DNA from 2 places in the Peribacillus sp. GL_122 genome. Region 1 is predicted to be linked to the other one. Evidence: riboswitches for the same ligand, from Rfam matches in the RefSeq annotation. Region 1 holds a riboswitch; the other holds the start of a gene.
The links. Region 1 has a riboswitch for cyclic di-GMP ahead of AC3ISB_RS19325 (anti-repressor SinI family protein). Riboswitches for the same ligand answer to the same signal wherever they lie in the genome.

Region 1 (8,178 bases):
CCCGTGAAAATACTTGGGTAACTAATCCCATTCCCCTGTGATTCCTGAATGATTTCCCATCACTAGCCACAATTCCTGCACTCTCCTGACCACGGTGTTGAAGTGCATGAAGTCCGTAATAAGTTAATTCGGCTGCTTTGGGGTGATTAAACACTCCAAATACCCCGCATTTCTCCTGCATTTCTGAATCCATTTTTCTCTTCCTCCCGTTAATACCATTATTCTTATTTTTGGCAAATGGTGAATTTCTATCCTTTTTATTTACTAATCGGTAAATCGATATGGAGTAAACTAATTGCAGCCATAAAAATAGTTCTATGGAACAGGTGGGGATAATTGCATAGCATTATTATCTTGGTATAAAAGACTTTTGGGTATAATGGAATATTTTGAATTAATGTGTTTTGTATGATTTATAGTAAACTATATAGTAAAGTACAGATATTAATTTATAAGATCTAGCCCATTATAAAAATATTGAATAATACAGTTAATATTTTTGCCGGTTTGACGATACTTTAATATGAAGATTAAGCAAAGGGACTTCGCAGAAAGCGTTGTCATATAGCTGCCATCAAAATATAAGGAGAATATTTGATGACAAAAAACAAATTTATTACGTTCGAGGAAGCTTATGAAAAGAAAGAAAGAAGTAAGAAAATTTTTATTGGGTCTTATATTACTATTATTTTAATTTTGATTTCATTATTGACTTTTTTTCTTGGTAAATCATAACGGGTGTTAAATAGGGCTGAGAAATCAGGCCTTTTTTTGTTAAGAAGGTGAATGAGGAAGTATAAAGGGAACTCTCCTTTTGTCGAAATGGGTAGTCTAAGGAGCTAAGAGTCTAAAACTACGAAAGAGATGATCTTTATTTTCAGAAGTTCTTGTTTTTGGACTATTGTGGGGAATGCTTTTAAGCTTTACGTTGTGGTTGTTAATTCTCGGTTGGATCAAAATAATAATGAATTTTATAAGATAAGAAATTAAAGACTCGGAATAAAAAGATACACTCATCGGCGATCGGGGTGTCCGACTGTCAGGAGGGGAAAGGCAGCGTCTAGTGTTAGCCAGAGCGATTTCACGCAAACCGGCCATCCTGGTATTGGATGAAGCAACAAGTGCATTGGATACGGAGAACGAAGCGAAGATTCAATTCGCCATTGAAAGATTAAAAGGAAAAATGACCATTTCGTAATAGCTCATCGGTTATCGACGATTCGCAATGCCGATCAAGTGTTGGTTATGGATCAGGGAGAAATCATTCAGGTCGGTGAATATAACCAGTTAGCGAATGAAAAAAGAGGGATGTTAGCAATTTATTAGGTATCCAAATGGAATCAAGTGTGTAAATATTTATAGAGTCACGAACAGTCAGGTTACAGCCATATTATGGTTTGTAATGCTGGATTTTTTCTTAGGGGAAATTAATTAAAACTGAATTAATAGTTCAAAATATTATTTTTGTGAAATAGCAAATATAAGAATTTTATAGCGATTATATCTCTATTTTCAATAAAGATGTTTTATATAAAACGCATTATACAATGTTTTTCCATTGTGATGTCACTTTTTGATGAATAATGTTGAAAAATGACATAAAAAAACGAATAGTATTATGAGTTATTATTACGTTTTTACGTATAATTAACATTAATATAGTTTTAATTGAGGGGAAATTTTTTTAGGGCATGATGGTTTATTTAGTACCATGGAAACAAGAATCCAAGAGATTTATTAATCTTGGTTAATAATTAATGTGAAATATTCTTGAGAAAGGCAAACCTATTGAAAAGGGACGCAAAATTACAGGTCTAAGGCTAAATGCTAAGACGGCTGTGTTACCACAAGTTGGGTGGGATTTGACATGGAAGCTAACAATGAACTGGAAGAATGGGTTTATCTAATTTTGGAAGCTAAAAATTCAGGGTTTTCTATTGAAGAAGTACGTGAGTTTATTCAGAATAAACAAAACTAGAATGAAAAATATTACTATATGAGGATGGAAAAGGGTATGAGTAACTTATTTTAAGCTATTCTTATGAACTTAATCCTATGAGTTTTTACTCTTTCGAAAGTCTTCTTGCTATTGTAATCATCAAAACGATAGCATTCTTTCTTATAATTAATATATACTTATATAACAACAAATTAGAATATAATTAGTTGACTTTATTACATATTACAGGAAATTGGACCTAATGCTAGGTTAAAGAAATAAAAATGTTTTTATTCTAAAATAAAGTGAGGAATTTAACTTGGCAATACTAGTAACTGGAGGGGCAGGCTATATCGGAAGCCACGCAGCTGTAGAACTATTAAATACAGGTTATGATATTGTAATAGTCGACAACCTGTCAAACAGCAATTTTGAATCATTAAATCGGGTTAAGGAATTAACAGGTAAGGACTTAACTTTTTATAAGTGTGATTTATTAAATCGTGATGAGTTGAATACCATTTTTGAGAATCATAATTTCGAAGCAGTAATGCACTTTGCAGGGCATAAAGCGGTAGGGGAATCAGTTGAAATCCCACTAAGTTATTATCATAATAATATAACAGGTACGATTAACTTGTGTAACCTGATGGCAAAGCATGATGTTAAGAAACTCGTCTTCAGTTCATCAGCTACCGTGTACGGTCACCCAGATAGCGTCCCAATTGATGAATCGTTTCCATTGAATGCAACTAATCCATATGGCCGTACAAAATTGATGACAGAAGAAATATTAAGTGACTTACATGTTTCAGATCCCACTTGGAGAATAGCTGTATTACGCTATTTTAATCCAATAGGAGCTCATGAAAGCGGGAGAATTGGGGAAAATCCGAATGGAATACCAAATAACTTAATGCCATATATTACACAGGTTGCAATTGGGAAAAGGGAAAAACTTTCTGTTTTCGGAAATGACTATAACACCCATGATGGTACTGGAGTCAGGGATTTCATCCATGTGATAGATTTGGTAAAAGGCCATTTGAAAGCACTCGCATACCTTGAAGAAAATAGTGGAATCGAAACATTTAACCTGGGAACAGGTGCGGGATATAGTGTAATGGATCTTATTAATACTTTCAGTTTGGTCAATACGAAAGAAATACCTTTTCAATTTGTAGATAGGCGCCCTGGTGATATCGCAATTTGTTATGCAAATCCTATAAAAGCAGAAAAAGTTTTAGGCTGGCGTGCAGAAAAGGATCTAAAAGATATGTGTAGAGACTCGTGGAGATGGCAAACAGAAAACCCAAATGGATATAAATAAATTTTAGAAATAATTAGATACCAAGGGATAAATTTACTTTATTGTTAATAAAGGTAAATTTTTCTCTTGGTATACAATTAATTAATTTATTTACTTTACCTTGATTATTTTTAAGAAAAAGCATGTTTAAAACTTATGATTATTTAAGAAAAAGACTTCAAAAATGAATGCGTTTACAACCATTGAAGGAAAAAGGTAGATTAAAGTAGTCTGTGAAGTAGCTTCAAAACAAGTTTATAAACGGAATTAATACTTTTTTTGAGGTTTATTAAAAGATTAAAAGTAAGTCAAGATTTTCCTGAAAAATACTCTTATAATCTCCGTATGCCTCCTAAATAAATAATATAAACCAATCAAAACGCAATTCAACTATTTTTCTGTAGATTCATTAGATTTAAAATGTAACTCCATGTGGAATACAAAAAAATACTAATTTAATATTATTTGTATGGATTTTAATGAATGTTAAATTGAAGACCCATTATTTGATTTAAGAAATTTAGCTTAAAAAATAGTTAATAATACTTAAATATTTTTGGTAATGTGCCGATACTACATATAGAGCTCAAGCAAAGGTACTTCGCTGAAAGCGAGGTCAGATAGCTGCCATCAAAATATAAGGAGATTATTTGATGACAAAAAACAAATTCATTACGTTCGAGGAAGTTTATGAAAAGAAACAAAGAAGTAAGAAAATTTTTATTGGGACTTATATTACTATTACTTTAGTATTGATTTCATTAATGACTTATTTTATGGGACAAGCATAATATGGGGTGCCGAAGGGGCTGAGGAATCGGTCCTTTTTTTGTTTTCTTATATCGACACGTATTTACCTAAAACTTACTAGTAGCCATTCCTAAGGGATATTTCAGAAATGTTAAAATTGGGTAAAATTTTGGTTTTTAAACTAGTTTCTGCTTGCCAATCCCTACAATATATGTGATTATCAAAGATATGAGCTATATTCCTTATTTTTGAAAAAAAGATTAGGACAACAGTATGAAATGTTAGATTAATTAAATTGGAGTGGAAATTTCGAATGGATTTTTTTGATATTTTAAAAGATACTTTTGCCAAGGGTGAGTCTGGACAAGATGTTACTGTAAATGAACTTGTGGAAGAGATTAAGGAGAAATTAAGCGGGATCATTGAAGAACCTGATAGTATATGATCCATAGATACTTCGACTCGAGCTTAGATTTTGGGTGGTTGGATACTTAACCGATGGCCGAACTCCCTTGTGGCAGGATGTCATGCTTGACACGTTCGGCGGTTTGCTAGGAATCTTCTTTTCTTTTATCGATGGAGAAGGCGTCAATGAATCTAAGAAATCATTTCAGATACATATACTTAAGGAGCATGTCTAACAACATGCTTCTTTTTTATGGTTTTCCATTATATATATAAATGAATGATAACCTGTGAGGGTGATGAGGGTGAGGAGACAAGGTAAGATTCCGATAGGAGTATTGACGGCTATTCTCATGGTTTTAGTTGCAGGAGCTTGTATCATTTTTCTTTTTCCGAGCGGATCAGAAAGCGTGGTTGAAGATTTCTATGAGTATGAAAGTGAAGCGGAGTTCGGGAAATCCTGGGATTTGTTAAGTTCTGAAATGAAGCAGCGGTTTCCGGATCGGGCAGATTATGTGCAAAATCGGTCACATGTATTTTTACAGCATATGGATGTGGAGTCCTTTCAGTATGATGTAGGCCATTCTAAGAAAGTGAAGAACTGGAAGTTGGATAAGAGTGGAAGGCTGCATAAAACGGCCTATGAGATTCCAGTTACACAGGTCTTCAATTCTCGCTTTGGAATGTTTACTTTGAAACAAAATTGCTATGTCGTCAAAGAAAAAGGCGAATGGCGTATATTATGGGATTATCGGTTTGAATAGATTCCTCTCCTTTTTCAGGCTCAAGTTCGTTTTATTGAAAAGGGAGAGGCGCTGCTCTCATATAATGCCGAATAGATTTACTTCTCATGAAACATATTTCATTCTTGAACGGTCACTGATGGCTTTCAAAATAAACATTTTGTCCTGTGTGCTTAGCATAGCCCAGCTGCCTGCTTTGATTTTCATTTAAATACACTCCTTTTGTTTAGGATTATTTATTATAGGTGATGAATGACGGATGATGGAATTTCTGGGTCCAGAGAATAATAGTGTCAAGTGATTATAGGGGCAAGGGGAAGATGGAATTGTCAGCTCATATTAGATTATACCGTCTTTTAATGCCTAATAAACAACAAAAATTCCAACAAATCTCTACAATTGGTGTTCGTTTTTTGTCAGAATATTGGACGGGGAAAATGAAAAAGCTGTCAGGATGCGGGTCCGGACAGCTCTTTCATTTTTTCTTATTTGATGGATAATTGTTCTTTTAATTCGGATTGAACCTTTTCTTTTTCTTCATCCGACACAATATAATAGTAGATTCCGTCGATTTTCGTTCCGGTGCCGTTTATGGATGATTGGGTAATGCTTTTGCTTGCATCCCTGTAGTTCTTTTGGATGTCCATCATGTCATCAAACGTCAAATTAGTCTGGATATTATTACCGAGTGCATCGAAGACTTCATCGTATTTCGTCAGGGAGGAAAGGCTTGCGCCTTCTTTGATGACTGCTTCGATGATGGCACGTTGTCTCGATTGACGGCCAAAATCACCACTTGGATCATCATGTCTCATTCTTGAATAGGCAAGGGCTTCTTTCCCGTTTAGGGTCTGCGTTCCTTTTGCAAAATGAATGCCATCGGAGGTGAAGTCCAGATCGTTTTGAACGGTCACGCCGCCGACTGCGTCAACGATATCCTTGAAGCCTTCCATATTGATCTTCATATAATAGTCGATTGGGATATCAAGGAAGTTTTCAACGGTATCCATGGACATTTTCGCGCCGCCGAAGGCAAATGCATGGTTGATTTTATCCTGTGTACCATGACCGACGATCTCGGTCCGTGTATCACGCGGAATGCTTAGCATTTTGACCGATTTTTTTTGTGGATTGACTGTCAAGACGATCATTGTATCTGAACGGCCTTTGTCGCCATCACGTTCATCGACGCCAAGCATGAGCATCGAGAATGGCTCCTGATCTGATAGCGCAAGGTCTTTCGTTCGTTTATCCGTGGTACGGTCTATTGGTGTATGCATCGTGTCAACGGTTTTTGTCAGTGAATTCCATACGGAGTAGGCAAAAGCTCCCCCAGCTAATATGAAAAGTAGGACAATTATCCCGACTACCTTCAGCCATGTCCGTTTCTTTTTCTTCTTTTTTTCATGTCTCATATTTTACTTCCTTCCTCTTTTTGTAACCACTTCATCTATTATATTTAATTTCATAATAAAAGAATAGTATATTTTACTATTTTATAATACCTTTTACATATTTTGGTGTGCTGTTCACTAGTAACTAGAACAAATCTGAGGGGTTAGGAAGTTAGAATCATTAAAAGTTTAATATAGTGAATGATTGGGAAATCTACACTTTTTCATAGTTGGTTGTGTAATTTGACCTAGTGTTTATTTTTTTGTTTACATCCAGATATTTAGAGATTGCAAGTCTTTTTATAATCATGATCTTACAGCCATTTATTATGTTCTCTTTGATTTTTGGATGTTTGAATTATGAAGGGAGATGCAATTGTGGATATACAATCCTTAGTCTGCAGCGATGTTGCTTGGAAGTAAAATATTGTGACGGCGGCAAGTTTTGTCATTACCATGTTTATGATGTTTTATGGGGAGTGTTTCATGAACTCGAAAGGATTCAACGACTGTTTGTGTCACTTCAGTGATTATATTTGGGCTGCACTCGGCTTTTAGTGGTTCATCGTTGTTTAGCTTGTCTCAAGCCAAGTCGAATGAAGTTTTACACTAAAATGGGTGGTAAGCAAAGTCCCTATTAGAAAGAAGGCGCATATATATGCAGTACGGATATCCCTAAAGAATAAATAAATATTGGAGGCTAAAGAATAAATGGAATATTCAACTGAAAGTTCATCGTACGAAAGCAGTTCAACGGAAAGCTCATCAGATGAAAGTAGCTCAACGGAGAGCTCATCGTCCGAAAGCAGTTCAACCGAAAGCTCATCAGATGAAAGTAGCTCAACGGAAAGTTCGGAAAATGAAGGCGATTCAAATGAAGGCGATTCAAATGAAATCCTTTCCGACGCCGCAGAAGAAATTGAAAATTCAGCTGAGGGAGAAGAGAATGGCAGCCCTCGTCGTGTGAATGTATTTAAGAAAATGTGGCTGGAAAATATGATTAAAGCTTCGAAGGGTATCTATAACGAAGATTGAACACACAGGTACAGCAACTAAAAAGTTGTTGTGCCTTCATATGAAAAGGGACATGCCGCTAGCAGTGTTAATTGACATATCCTCTTACTGGATACGAGGAGCTTAATTTTTCTGCGGCTAAAAGTACGTACATGCAATAATCTGAATTTAAATGCTGTAAAAGTAATCGGGCTAGAATCATATTTGGAAATGTTGTTTCTGCCCTTGATGAAACCTTAACAGATTGCGGACTAATTTCCGGGAAAGATTGGCCAAGCAAGGCGATTCAAAGGGAATTTAGCCTAAGCGTTCCGGTTTCTAACCAAGAAAGACCTAGCCGGAGCGTTTGGCTGACAGTTGTACATACTGATTGTGGATGATTTGAATAATGTCTTACTGTTTGGATATAGGTTGTTTTTTACGGTCACCAAATGATATCTAAATTTATTGGTCAATATAATTAGAACTATATGGAAATATTCATCTAGTTGGGATTTTAATAGAAGTAAGTTTGGAAATTTAGTTCGGAAAGGAGATATCTTTAATGTGCCGAGATGGAATGTAGCTGTACACTTTTCGGCGAAAGTTGGCATCATTGAGAAGGTGAATGCTCAAGGGGAGACG
Region 2 (8,178 bases), 1.5 Mb from region 1:
CCATCAATGACAGCCACACAGGTCCCCAATGACAGATGGGTATACTTATGGAAAATCTGTGCCGCCAAATCGGTCCCCCCTGTGGAACCCTTCCCGCGAAAGACGATCCCCAGCCCAAGTCCGACCATCATCCCCCCGCAAATCGAACCAAGCAATGCATCATTCGTCCATGCATCCCAATCCTTTGTCAGAAATACCACTAAAGGCAGAAACAAGGTTCCAATCAGGCTCTTGGCTCCGAAATGTCTTCCAAGGATAATAAGCCCCGCAATGAACAAAGGGATATTAAAACCCCAAAGTACATAAGCCGGCTCCCAACCGAGAGTTGAATCGAGAATCGTGCTAATCCCGCTGACCCCGCCAGATGCAACCTGGTTTGGCAGTAAGAATACATTAAAACCAATGGCAATTATGGCCGAACCGACAATCACCAATCCATACTCCATTAACTTTTGAATTAAAGGGTGCTTCTGCTCCCGGTATCTTTTCTTCATTTTGCATAAGTCTCCTCGAACCATCATTATTATCTAGTATTGGCCGAACGAGGTAGAGCATCCCTTTTCCATCCTGTAAATGTCAGCCAGAAGATTCGTTAAAAAGGCAATCATAAAAAAAAGCCGGACCGGGGATACCGGTCCGACTGGCTGATCTTATAATTTTGAACGCAAGTACGCATCAATGAACATATCGATATCCCCATCCATGACCGCTCCCAAGTTTCCGGTCTCCGCACTGGTACGGTGATCTTTAACCATGGAATACGGGTGGAAAACATAAGAACGAATTTGGCTGCCCCAGCCAATTTCCTTTTGCTCACCACGGATTTCATCCAATTCCGCTTGTTGCTGTTCAATTTCACGTTGATACAATTTGGCTTTCAGCATATTCATGGCCTGGGCCTTGTTTTTGATTTGAGATCTCTCGTTTTGGCACGTTACCACTGTGTTCGTAGGTAAATGGGTGATCCGGACTGCGGAGTCCGTTGTATTGATATGCTGACCACCTGCACCACTTGCACGGTACGTATCGATTTTCAAATCTTCCGTGCGTACTTCTATATTGATCGTATCATCGAATTCCGGCATGACTTCACATGAAACGAATGAAGTATGGCGTCTCCCTGAGGAATCGAAAGGAGAAATCCGGACAAGACGGTGGACCCCTTTTTCCGCTTTCAAATAACCATAGGCGTTATGGCCTTTGAAAATTAAAGTGACACTCTTGATTCCAGCTTCATCACCTGGAAGGTAGTCAAGGGTTTCCACTTTAAATCCTCTTTTTTCACCCCATCTTGTATACATACGAAGCAGCATGGAACCCCAATCCTGGGACTCCGTTCCGCCTGCACCAGGATGCAGTTCAAGAATGGCATTTTTCGAGTCATATTCTTCACTTAGTAAAAGTTGAAGTTCAAAGTCATTCATCTTTTGTGAAAGAATCGTGATTTCTTCTTCCAGCTCAGCCAAAAGTTCTTGATCATTCTCCTCTTTCACTAATTCATATGTCAAATCCAGATTTTCATATGATTCATTCAGATCGGACAATTGATTGACTTGTTCTTTCAAAGCATTCGTTTCATTGATGACATTTTGTGCTTTTTGCTGATCATTCCAAAAATCGGGATGTGTCATCTCATTTTCAAGCTGTGCGATTCGTGCCTCTTTTTCATCTAAGTCAAAGAGACCCCCTAAAGTCCGTTAATCGTTGCGCTGTCCGTTCAAGTTCATTTCTTATTTCTGCTAATTCCATTTCTCTTCACCTCATTAAGTATGTTAAAAAAAATCCCTGAAGAGGGATTCGCTTCATTACAAATAAACCTCTTCAAACTATATGCAAATATATTGCTTTATGCAAACTAAACATGAAAAGAGGCGGCAAGCCTCACACTTAACCGTCCCATAATCATTATACACCTAACTTTAGCCTAAATTACCATGGCAATTCTTATATTTTTTACCGCTGCCGCATGGGCATAACGCGTTTCGGCCAACGTCTTCCTTTTTACGGGCAGGGGCTTTTTTCACTTTTCCCCCGTCTTCTTCCTTCGGATTGACCGCTTGTCCTTTTATGACTTCCTTACGCTCCAAATTGTTGCGGATTTCAGCCTTCATGATGTATTTGGCGACTTCATCTTCCATTGAAGCAATCATGGCTTCAAACATTGCGAAACCTTCAGATTGATATTCACGTAACGGATCGATCTGGCCATAAGCACGAAGGTGGATCCCTTGGCGCAATTGCTCCATTGCATCAATATGGTCCATCCACTTACTATCGACTGCACGAAGAACGATTACTTTTTCGAACTCACGCATTTGTTCTTCGGATAGCTCTTCTTCTTTTTGATCATAGCCCTCTTTCACTTTTGCTAAAATGAACTCAACCAATTCCGTTTCATTTTTTCCTTCCAAATCAGCTATAGTGATTGAACCTTCATTAAATAGGTTACCATTCAGGTAATCCACAAGGCCTTGTAAATTCCAGCCTTCCTCATCACCCATTGGTGCAAAGGCTACAACATTTCGCTGGATGGATGCCGTAATCATCGTTTCGACGATTTCACGTAAGTTTTCACTTTCCATGACATCGAAACGCTGTTTATATATAATTTCCCGTTGTTGACGGAGAACATCATCATACTGCAGTAATTGCTTACGTGAATCAAAGTTATTGCCTTCGACCCGTTTCTGTGCGGATTCAACGGCCCTTGTCACCATTTTACTTTGGATTGGCTGAGAATCATCCATTCCAAGGCGTGCCATCATGTTTTTCATGTTATCCGAACCGAAGCGGCGCATCAATTCATCTTCCATTGATAAATAGAATTGAGTGACCCCCGGGTCTCCCTGACGGCCGGACCGACCACGCAGCTGGTTATCAATACGCCTGCTTTCATGACGTTCCGTGCCGATGACAGCAAGGCCTCCAAGCTCCTTGACTCCTTCACCAAGCTTGATATCCGTACCGCGCCCTGCCATGTTCGTAGCAATCGTAACTGAGCCTTGATTACCTGCATTCGCAATGATTTCCGCTTCACGCTCATGGTTCTTGGCATTCAAAACATCGTGAGGGATTCCTTTTTTTGATAAATAGGCGGATATGACTTCAGATGTTTCGATGGCAACCGTACCGACAAGCACAGGCTGACCCTTTTTATAACGCTCGGCGATGTCTTCCACAACAGCCTTGAATTTCCCATCGGTTGTCGCGTATATAAGATCTGCCCTGTCATCCCTAATGATATTCCTGTTTGTCGGGATCGCAATGACATTCATATTATAAATATTGCGGAATTCCTCTTCTTCCGTTTTGGCTGTACCGGTCATACCTGAAAGTTTTTCATACATCCTGAAATAGTTCTGGAATGTAATCGTCGCAAGAGTCATGCTTTCATTTTGAATTTCAAGTCCTTCTTTCGCTTCGATCGCCTGGTGGAGACCTTCACTGTAACGACGGCCTTTCATCAAACGGCCAGTGAATTGGTCAACGATGACTATCTCGCCTTCCTGGACCACATAATCCACATCCAAATGCATGGAAACATGCGCCTTTAACGCCTGATTGATATGATGATTCAAAGTAACGTGATTAATATCGAACAAATTATCGATATTAAACGCTTTTTCAGCTCGGTTCATCCCATCTTCCGTCAGCTGAACCCCTTTTGTCTTTTCATCATATGTGTAGTCCGTTTCTTTTTTTAAGGTTCTCACAAACGCATTGGCCTGGATATAAAGCTGAGCCGATTTTTGTGCGGAACCGGAAATGATCAATGGCGTTCTCGCCTCATCGATCAAAATCGAATCGACCTCATCAATGACAGCAAAGTGCAGCGGGCGCTGTACCATTTGTTCTTTATATAACACCATATTGTCACGAAGGTAATCAAAACCTAACTCATTATTCGTACTGTACGTAATATCCGCATTGTACGCCGCCTGCTTTTCTTCTTTAGAATGACTGTTCAAATTCAATCCGACGGTCAAACCAAGAAAATCATACAATACACCCATCTCGGTGGCATCACGGTGTGCCAAGTATTCATTGACAGTAACAACATGTACACCTTTACCGGTAAGCGCGTTTAAATAAACAGGCATGGTGGATGTTAAGGTTTTACCTTCCCCTGTTTTCATCTCGGAGATATTTCCATCATGAAGGGATGCCCCACCCATGATTTGAACACGGTAAGGATATAAGCCCAGAGCACGCTTTGCACCTTCACGCGCAACCGCAAAAGCCTCGACAAGCAAATCATCAACGGTTTCCCCATTTTGATAACGCTCTTTAAACTCAACCGTTTTGGCACGCAACTGTTCATCCGATAACGCAGCCGTCTCATCAGCCAATGCTTCGACCTGATCGGCGATTTTTTCTAAACGTTTGATTTCTCGCTTATTCGGATCAAAAACTTTATTTAATATATTAAGCATTCAATAACGCTCCTCTATTATGGTAATGATCGTTCAATGACTAAATTCATATAAGTAAGAAGAAACACAACTTCTATTATTACTAATGCACGCTTAATTTTACCACTTCTATTCTAGAGGTACAACTTCATGTCACTTACCTGGTATAGACCTGAATTCAATTCTTGCGAAAAACAATGGATAAATGAGGAGTAAAACTGTTAAAATAGAAGGAAGTATAAAAAATATGTTGCAAACTCCCCACTATTCCATATGTAAATGAGAATTATCCATAACCTTCCATTAGGTGTTATGTCCTTCTAGCGATAGTATGTCAAGGTAATCCAACCATACAGGCGTCATGTTTTGAATGATAAGGTGGGCTACTGAAACTAAATAGCGGAAGATAAATAGAACATGTTTCGAGGTGGTATTGATGATTGGTGAACGTGTAAAAAAACTGCGAGAAGAAAAGAAAATGTCGATGACTGAACTTGCCGATAAAGCGGGTGTGGCAAAGTCTTATTTAAGTTCGCTCGAGCGGAACTTACAAACGAATCCTTCTATTCAATTTCTTGAAAAAATCTCCGCCGTACTTAACATTCCTGTTGATGCCCTGCTTTATGATGCACCAAATAAGGAAACCTTGGACACTGACTGGATGAAAATCGTTGAGGAAGCCATGAATTCAGGTGTTTCAAAACAACAATTCAGGGAATTCATCGAGTTTAATAAATGGAGAAAAGATAAAGAAGAGTAGAGTGGTAGTGCACTAGTTTACCTACATAATCCTGAAGAATACAGTTTGAATAAGCTAGATTTTCCAGAATCTAAAGGAGAAATAAACCCTATAAACAGCTAATGAATCGAACCACTGTTTATAGGGATGTTCTCGATCTTGTTCGAAACCTATTTTCCATCGTTCTCCTCAAAAGATACCTCAAGGCTTTCCCTTTTCAAAAAAGCACTGATCTCCTCTTTTTTGAAACCCAAGCTCCTTGCTTCTGAAATCAATTTCACCCATTCTTGATCCATTGCCACATTAGCCACCTCTTCTACCTCCTAAAATACTCTTTGTATTTCAGGCAGACCAGCCATCATAGTCACAAGGACCTTAGACCTGTGCCTTTGCGCCCTAATCTTTCAATAAGTTTGCCTTTGTCGTGGTACTTATTACCAAATACAATGCCTATAATCATATTATAACGGATACATACTCCATATATTGCTATTTTATGTCGGTAATCCACATAAAAGCAAAAACTTTTATCCGACAAAATATTACAAAATTAAGAAAATTCATAGTGCAGGTAATTTATCATGGACTAATTCAATTTCGCTTTTTTGTATAATAGTGAATATTGCTTCTCTTAATATTTCGTTGGGGTGTATTGATTCTCTCAATTATAAGTGCATCGAGGGCTTTTTGCGCAGTTAAATCCTCACCGCAGGTCGGGCAAAGCCACCTTCCATATTCCGCACTGCTAAAAGAAGCCCTATGGCATGTATGGCAATTCTTTTGATACATATTATCCAATCCCTCTGCACCTTAATCAAATTGTTTTTTATAAATAACTAGTTGTTCTTTTTAAAGAACTAACAATTCGAATATAGTGCAAAAGTTAGGGGTGTTTAAAAAGGTAAAACCGACTATTTATCTTAATGAAGAACTTTTTTGTTCTTTTAAATGAACTTTTCGATGTTTTAGAGAACAAAATTTTAAATCCAACAGCCAACGAATTCTATTAAAAAAGCACAACCCAGAGGCTGGGTTGTGCTTTTGATCTTAGATTAATAGTTAACTAGGTTCAATCAATCCATAGCGCCCATCTTTTCGGCGGTACACTACGTTTGTTGTATTAGTATCCGCATTCGTGTAAACGAAGAAACTGTGACCAAGCATATTCATTTGTAAAATCGCTTCTTCACTGTCCATCGGCTTTAAATCAAAGCGCTTATTGCGAACCACTTCAATATCATTATCGTCTTCGAATTCATCCACCACTTCGTCAACATCCGTATTGAAGGCGAATGCATCGGGTGTCGTCGATAGATTGTTCCGGAACTTACGGTTGACCTTCGTTTTATGTTTACGAATTTGGCGTTCAAGCTTATCATTGATCAAGTCAATGGCAGCATACATATCCGCATTTTCCTCTTCAGCGCGAAGAACCAAATTCTGCATAGGAATCGTCACTTCGACCTTAGATGTATTATTGTTCACTTTTAAATTCACTAACACATTTGCATCTGGTGTATTGTTAAAATATCGTTCTAACTTGCCAATTTTCTTTTCGACGTATTCTCGAATTGCTGGAGTTACCTCAATGTTTTCACCGCGTACGTTGTAATTCATAAAGTGAGTCCTCCTTAAATTAAGACTATACAGTTAGATTCTACAATACCCCTCCGGTTCCCTTTAGAAACACATCATGAAATATGTCGAAATAATGAAACAATTGTCGGAAGGTTTGGAAAGGGTTGATGTCTGCCCTAGCTTCATTATATCAAATGCTATGCTATAAAGAAAAAATTAAGCCTATATTATTTACAGAAAATTTAAAAATATATAACATAAAAACCGTTTGGAATCCAAACGGCAGGGTAATCAGTTTCTTTTATCATAAAATACGCCATCCACTGATAGACTTTCATACGGGTTCGTGTATTTATTGGACGATCGTTTCTTCTTATTTATTTCCTGGATATCCCGCTGTATCTCCTGCTTTTGGAGCTTAAGCAAGTGATCGACCTGTTGGTTGAGCAACAGTACTGCACGGCCCAATTGTTGTTCTTCACCAGTAAAAGGCGGTTTGATTTGAGAAAGAAGCTCATCCCGATGATCAATCAGCTTTGTGATTCTTTCTATTTTATCATCACGCTCTGTGATCGTGCGATCTTCCAGAACGGCAAGCAATTCAGCAGTCAAATCATGAAAGGTTCTAATTACCATTACACTTGACCGCTTTGAGTAAATTGTTTTTTTCGATTGATCTGAATTAATTCCTTCCAAGTATTCCGGAACTCAGTAACAAGTCCTTCCACTTCTTCCAAGGCAGAAACGTCATTTTTCATATTCGCTTCGATCAGACGCCGGTTCATGAAATCATACAGACTCATCATATCTTTGGATACATCCATATCCATATTCAGCGTCACCATCAATTCGCGGATAATATTTTGCGCCTTGATGATGTTCGTATTCTTCGCTTCGATATTTCCTGCTTCAATGCCCTTCTTCCCAAGCATGATGAACTTCAAACAGCCATTATAAAGCATTAATGTAAGCTCTCCCGGGGATGCTGTATTGACTGAATTTTGCTGATACGATTGATATGGATTATTTATCGCCATACTTAACTTCCTTTCCAACTTACCTTAACTAAAATAAGAAGCTAACGATGCACTTTGGCTGTTTGCCTTTTGAATCGCTTTTTCCATCGCCGTGAACTGGTTGTAGTAACGTGATTCCAATTTCGTTAACTTTGCTTCAAATGTTGAGATCTTCTTGTCCAGCCCGTCCACCAATTTTCCGATTGTAAAATTGTTATTAACATAGCCGGCCTTTCCGGCTTTTTCAGTAATCACCTTCATCGATGATTCTATATCATCCCTCAACCGGCGCGCGAGGCCTTTGTCGCTCTTTTCCGAACCGTTGGCCATGAACATATCATAAATCGCATTGGGATCCTCACTAATTGCTGTCCGGAGCTTGTCCTCATCAATCGTTAATTTACCGGCATCCAAATAATTCTTGGTCGTGGTG

Region 2: it holds a riboswitch for cyclic di-GMP, as region 1 does, so the genes downstream of both, AC3ISB_RS26560 (anti-repressor SinI family protein) here and AC3ISB_RS19325 (anti-repressor SinI family protein) in region 1, are expected to answer to the same signal.

The regions. Positions count from the first base shown of each region.
Region 1 covers NZ_CM174415.1:3,981,275-3,989,452, reverse strand. The annotation lists gene purF (amidophosphoribosyltransferase) at 1-193, opposite strand, end outside; partial or broken gene AC3ISB_RS19330 (ATP-binding cassette domain-containing protein) at 1,007-1,352, shown strand; cyclic di-GMP riboswitch class I at 1,769-1,849, shown strand; gene AC3ISB_RS19325 (anti-repressor SinI family protein) at 1,868-1,978, shown strand; gene galE (UDP-glucose 4-epimerase GalE) at 2,259-3,269, shown strand; gene AC3ISB_RS19315 (YwzD family small protein) at 4,312-4,443, shown strand; gene AC3ISB_RS19310 (hypothetical protein) at 4,709-5,167, shown strand; gene AC3ISB_RS19305 (hypothetical protein) at 5,467-5,646, shown strand; gene tagU (polyisoprenyl-teichoic acid--peptidoglycan teichoic acid transferase TagU) at 5,632-6,561, opposite strand; gene AC3ISB_RS19295 (hypothetical protein) at 7,252-7,575, shown strand.
Region 2 covers NZ_CM174415.1:5,441,622-5,449,799, forward strand. The annotation lists gene AC3ISB_RS26540 (YitT family protein) at 1-446, opposite strand, end outside; one part of gene prfB (peptide chain release factor 2) at 651-1,685, opposite strand; one part of gene prfB (peptide chain release factor 2) at 1,687-1,749, opposite strand; gene secA (preprotein translocase subunit SecA) at 1,920-4,433, opposite strand; gene AC3ISB_RS26555 (helix-turn-helix domain-containing protein) at 4,849-5,172, shown strand; gene AC3ISB_RS26560 (anti-repressor SinI family protein) at 5,322-5,462, opposite strand; cyclic di-GMP riboswitch class I at 5,494-5,579, opposite strand; gene hpf (ribosome hibernation-promoting factor, HPF/YfiA family) at 6,211-6,768, opposite strand; gene fliT (flagellar protein FliT) at 7,021-7,365, opposite strand; gene fliS (flagellar export chaperone FliS) at 7,365-7,766, opposite strand; gene AC3ISB_RS26580 (flagellar hook-associated protein 2) at 7,791-8,178, opposite strand, start outside.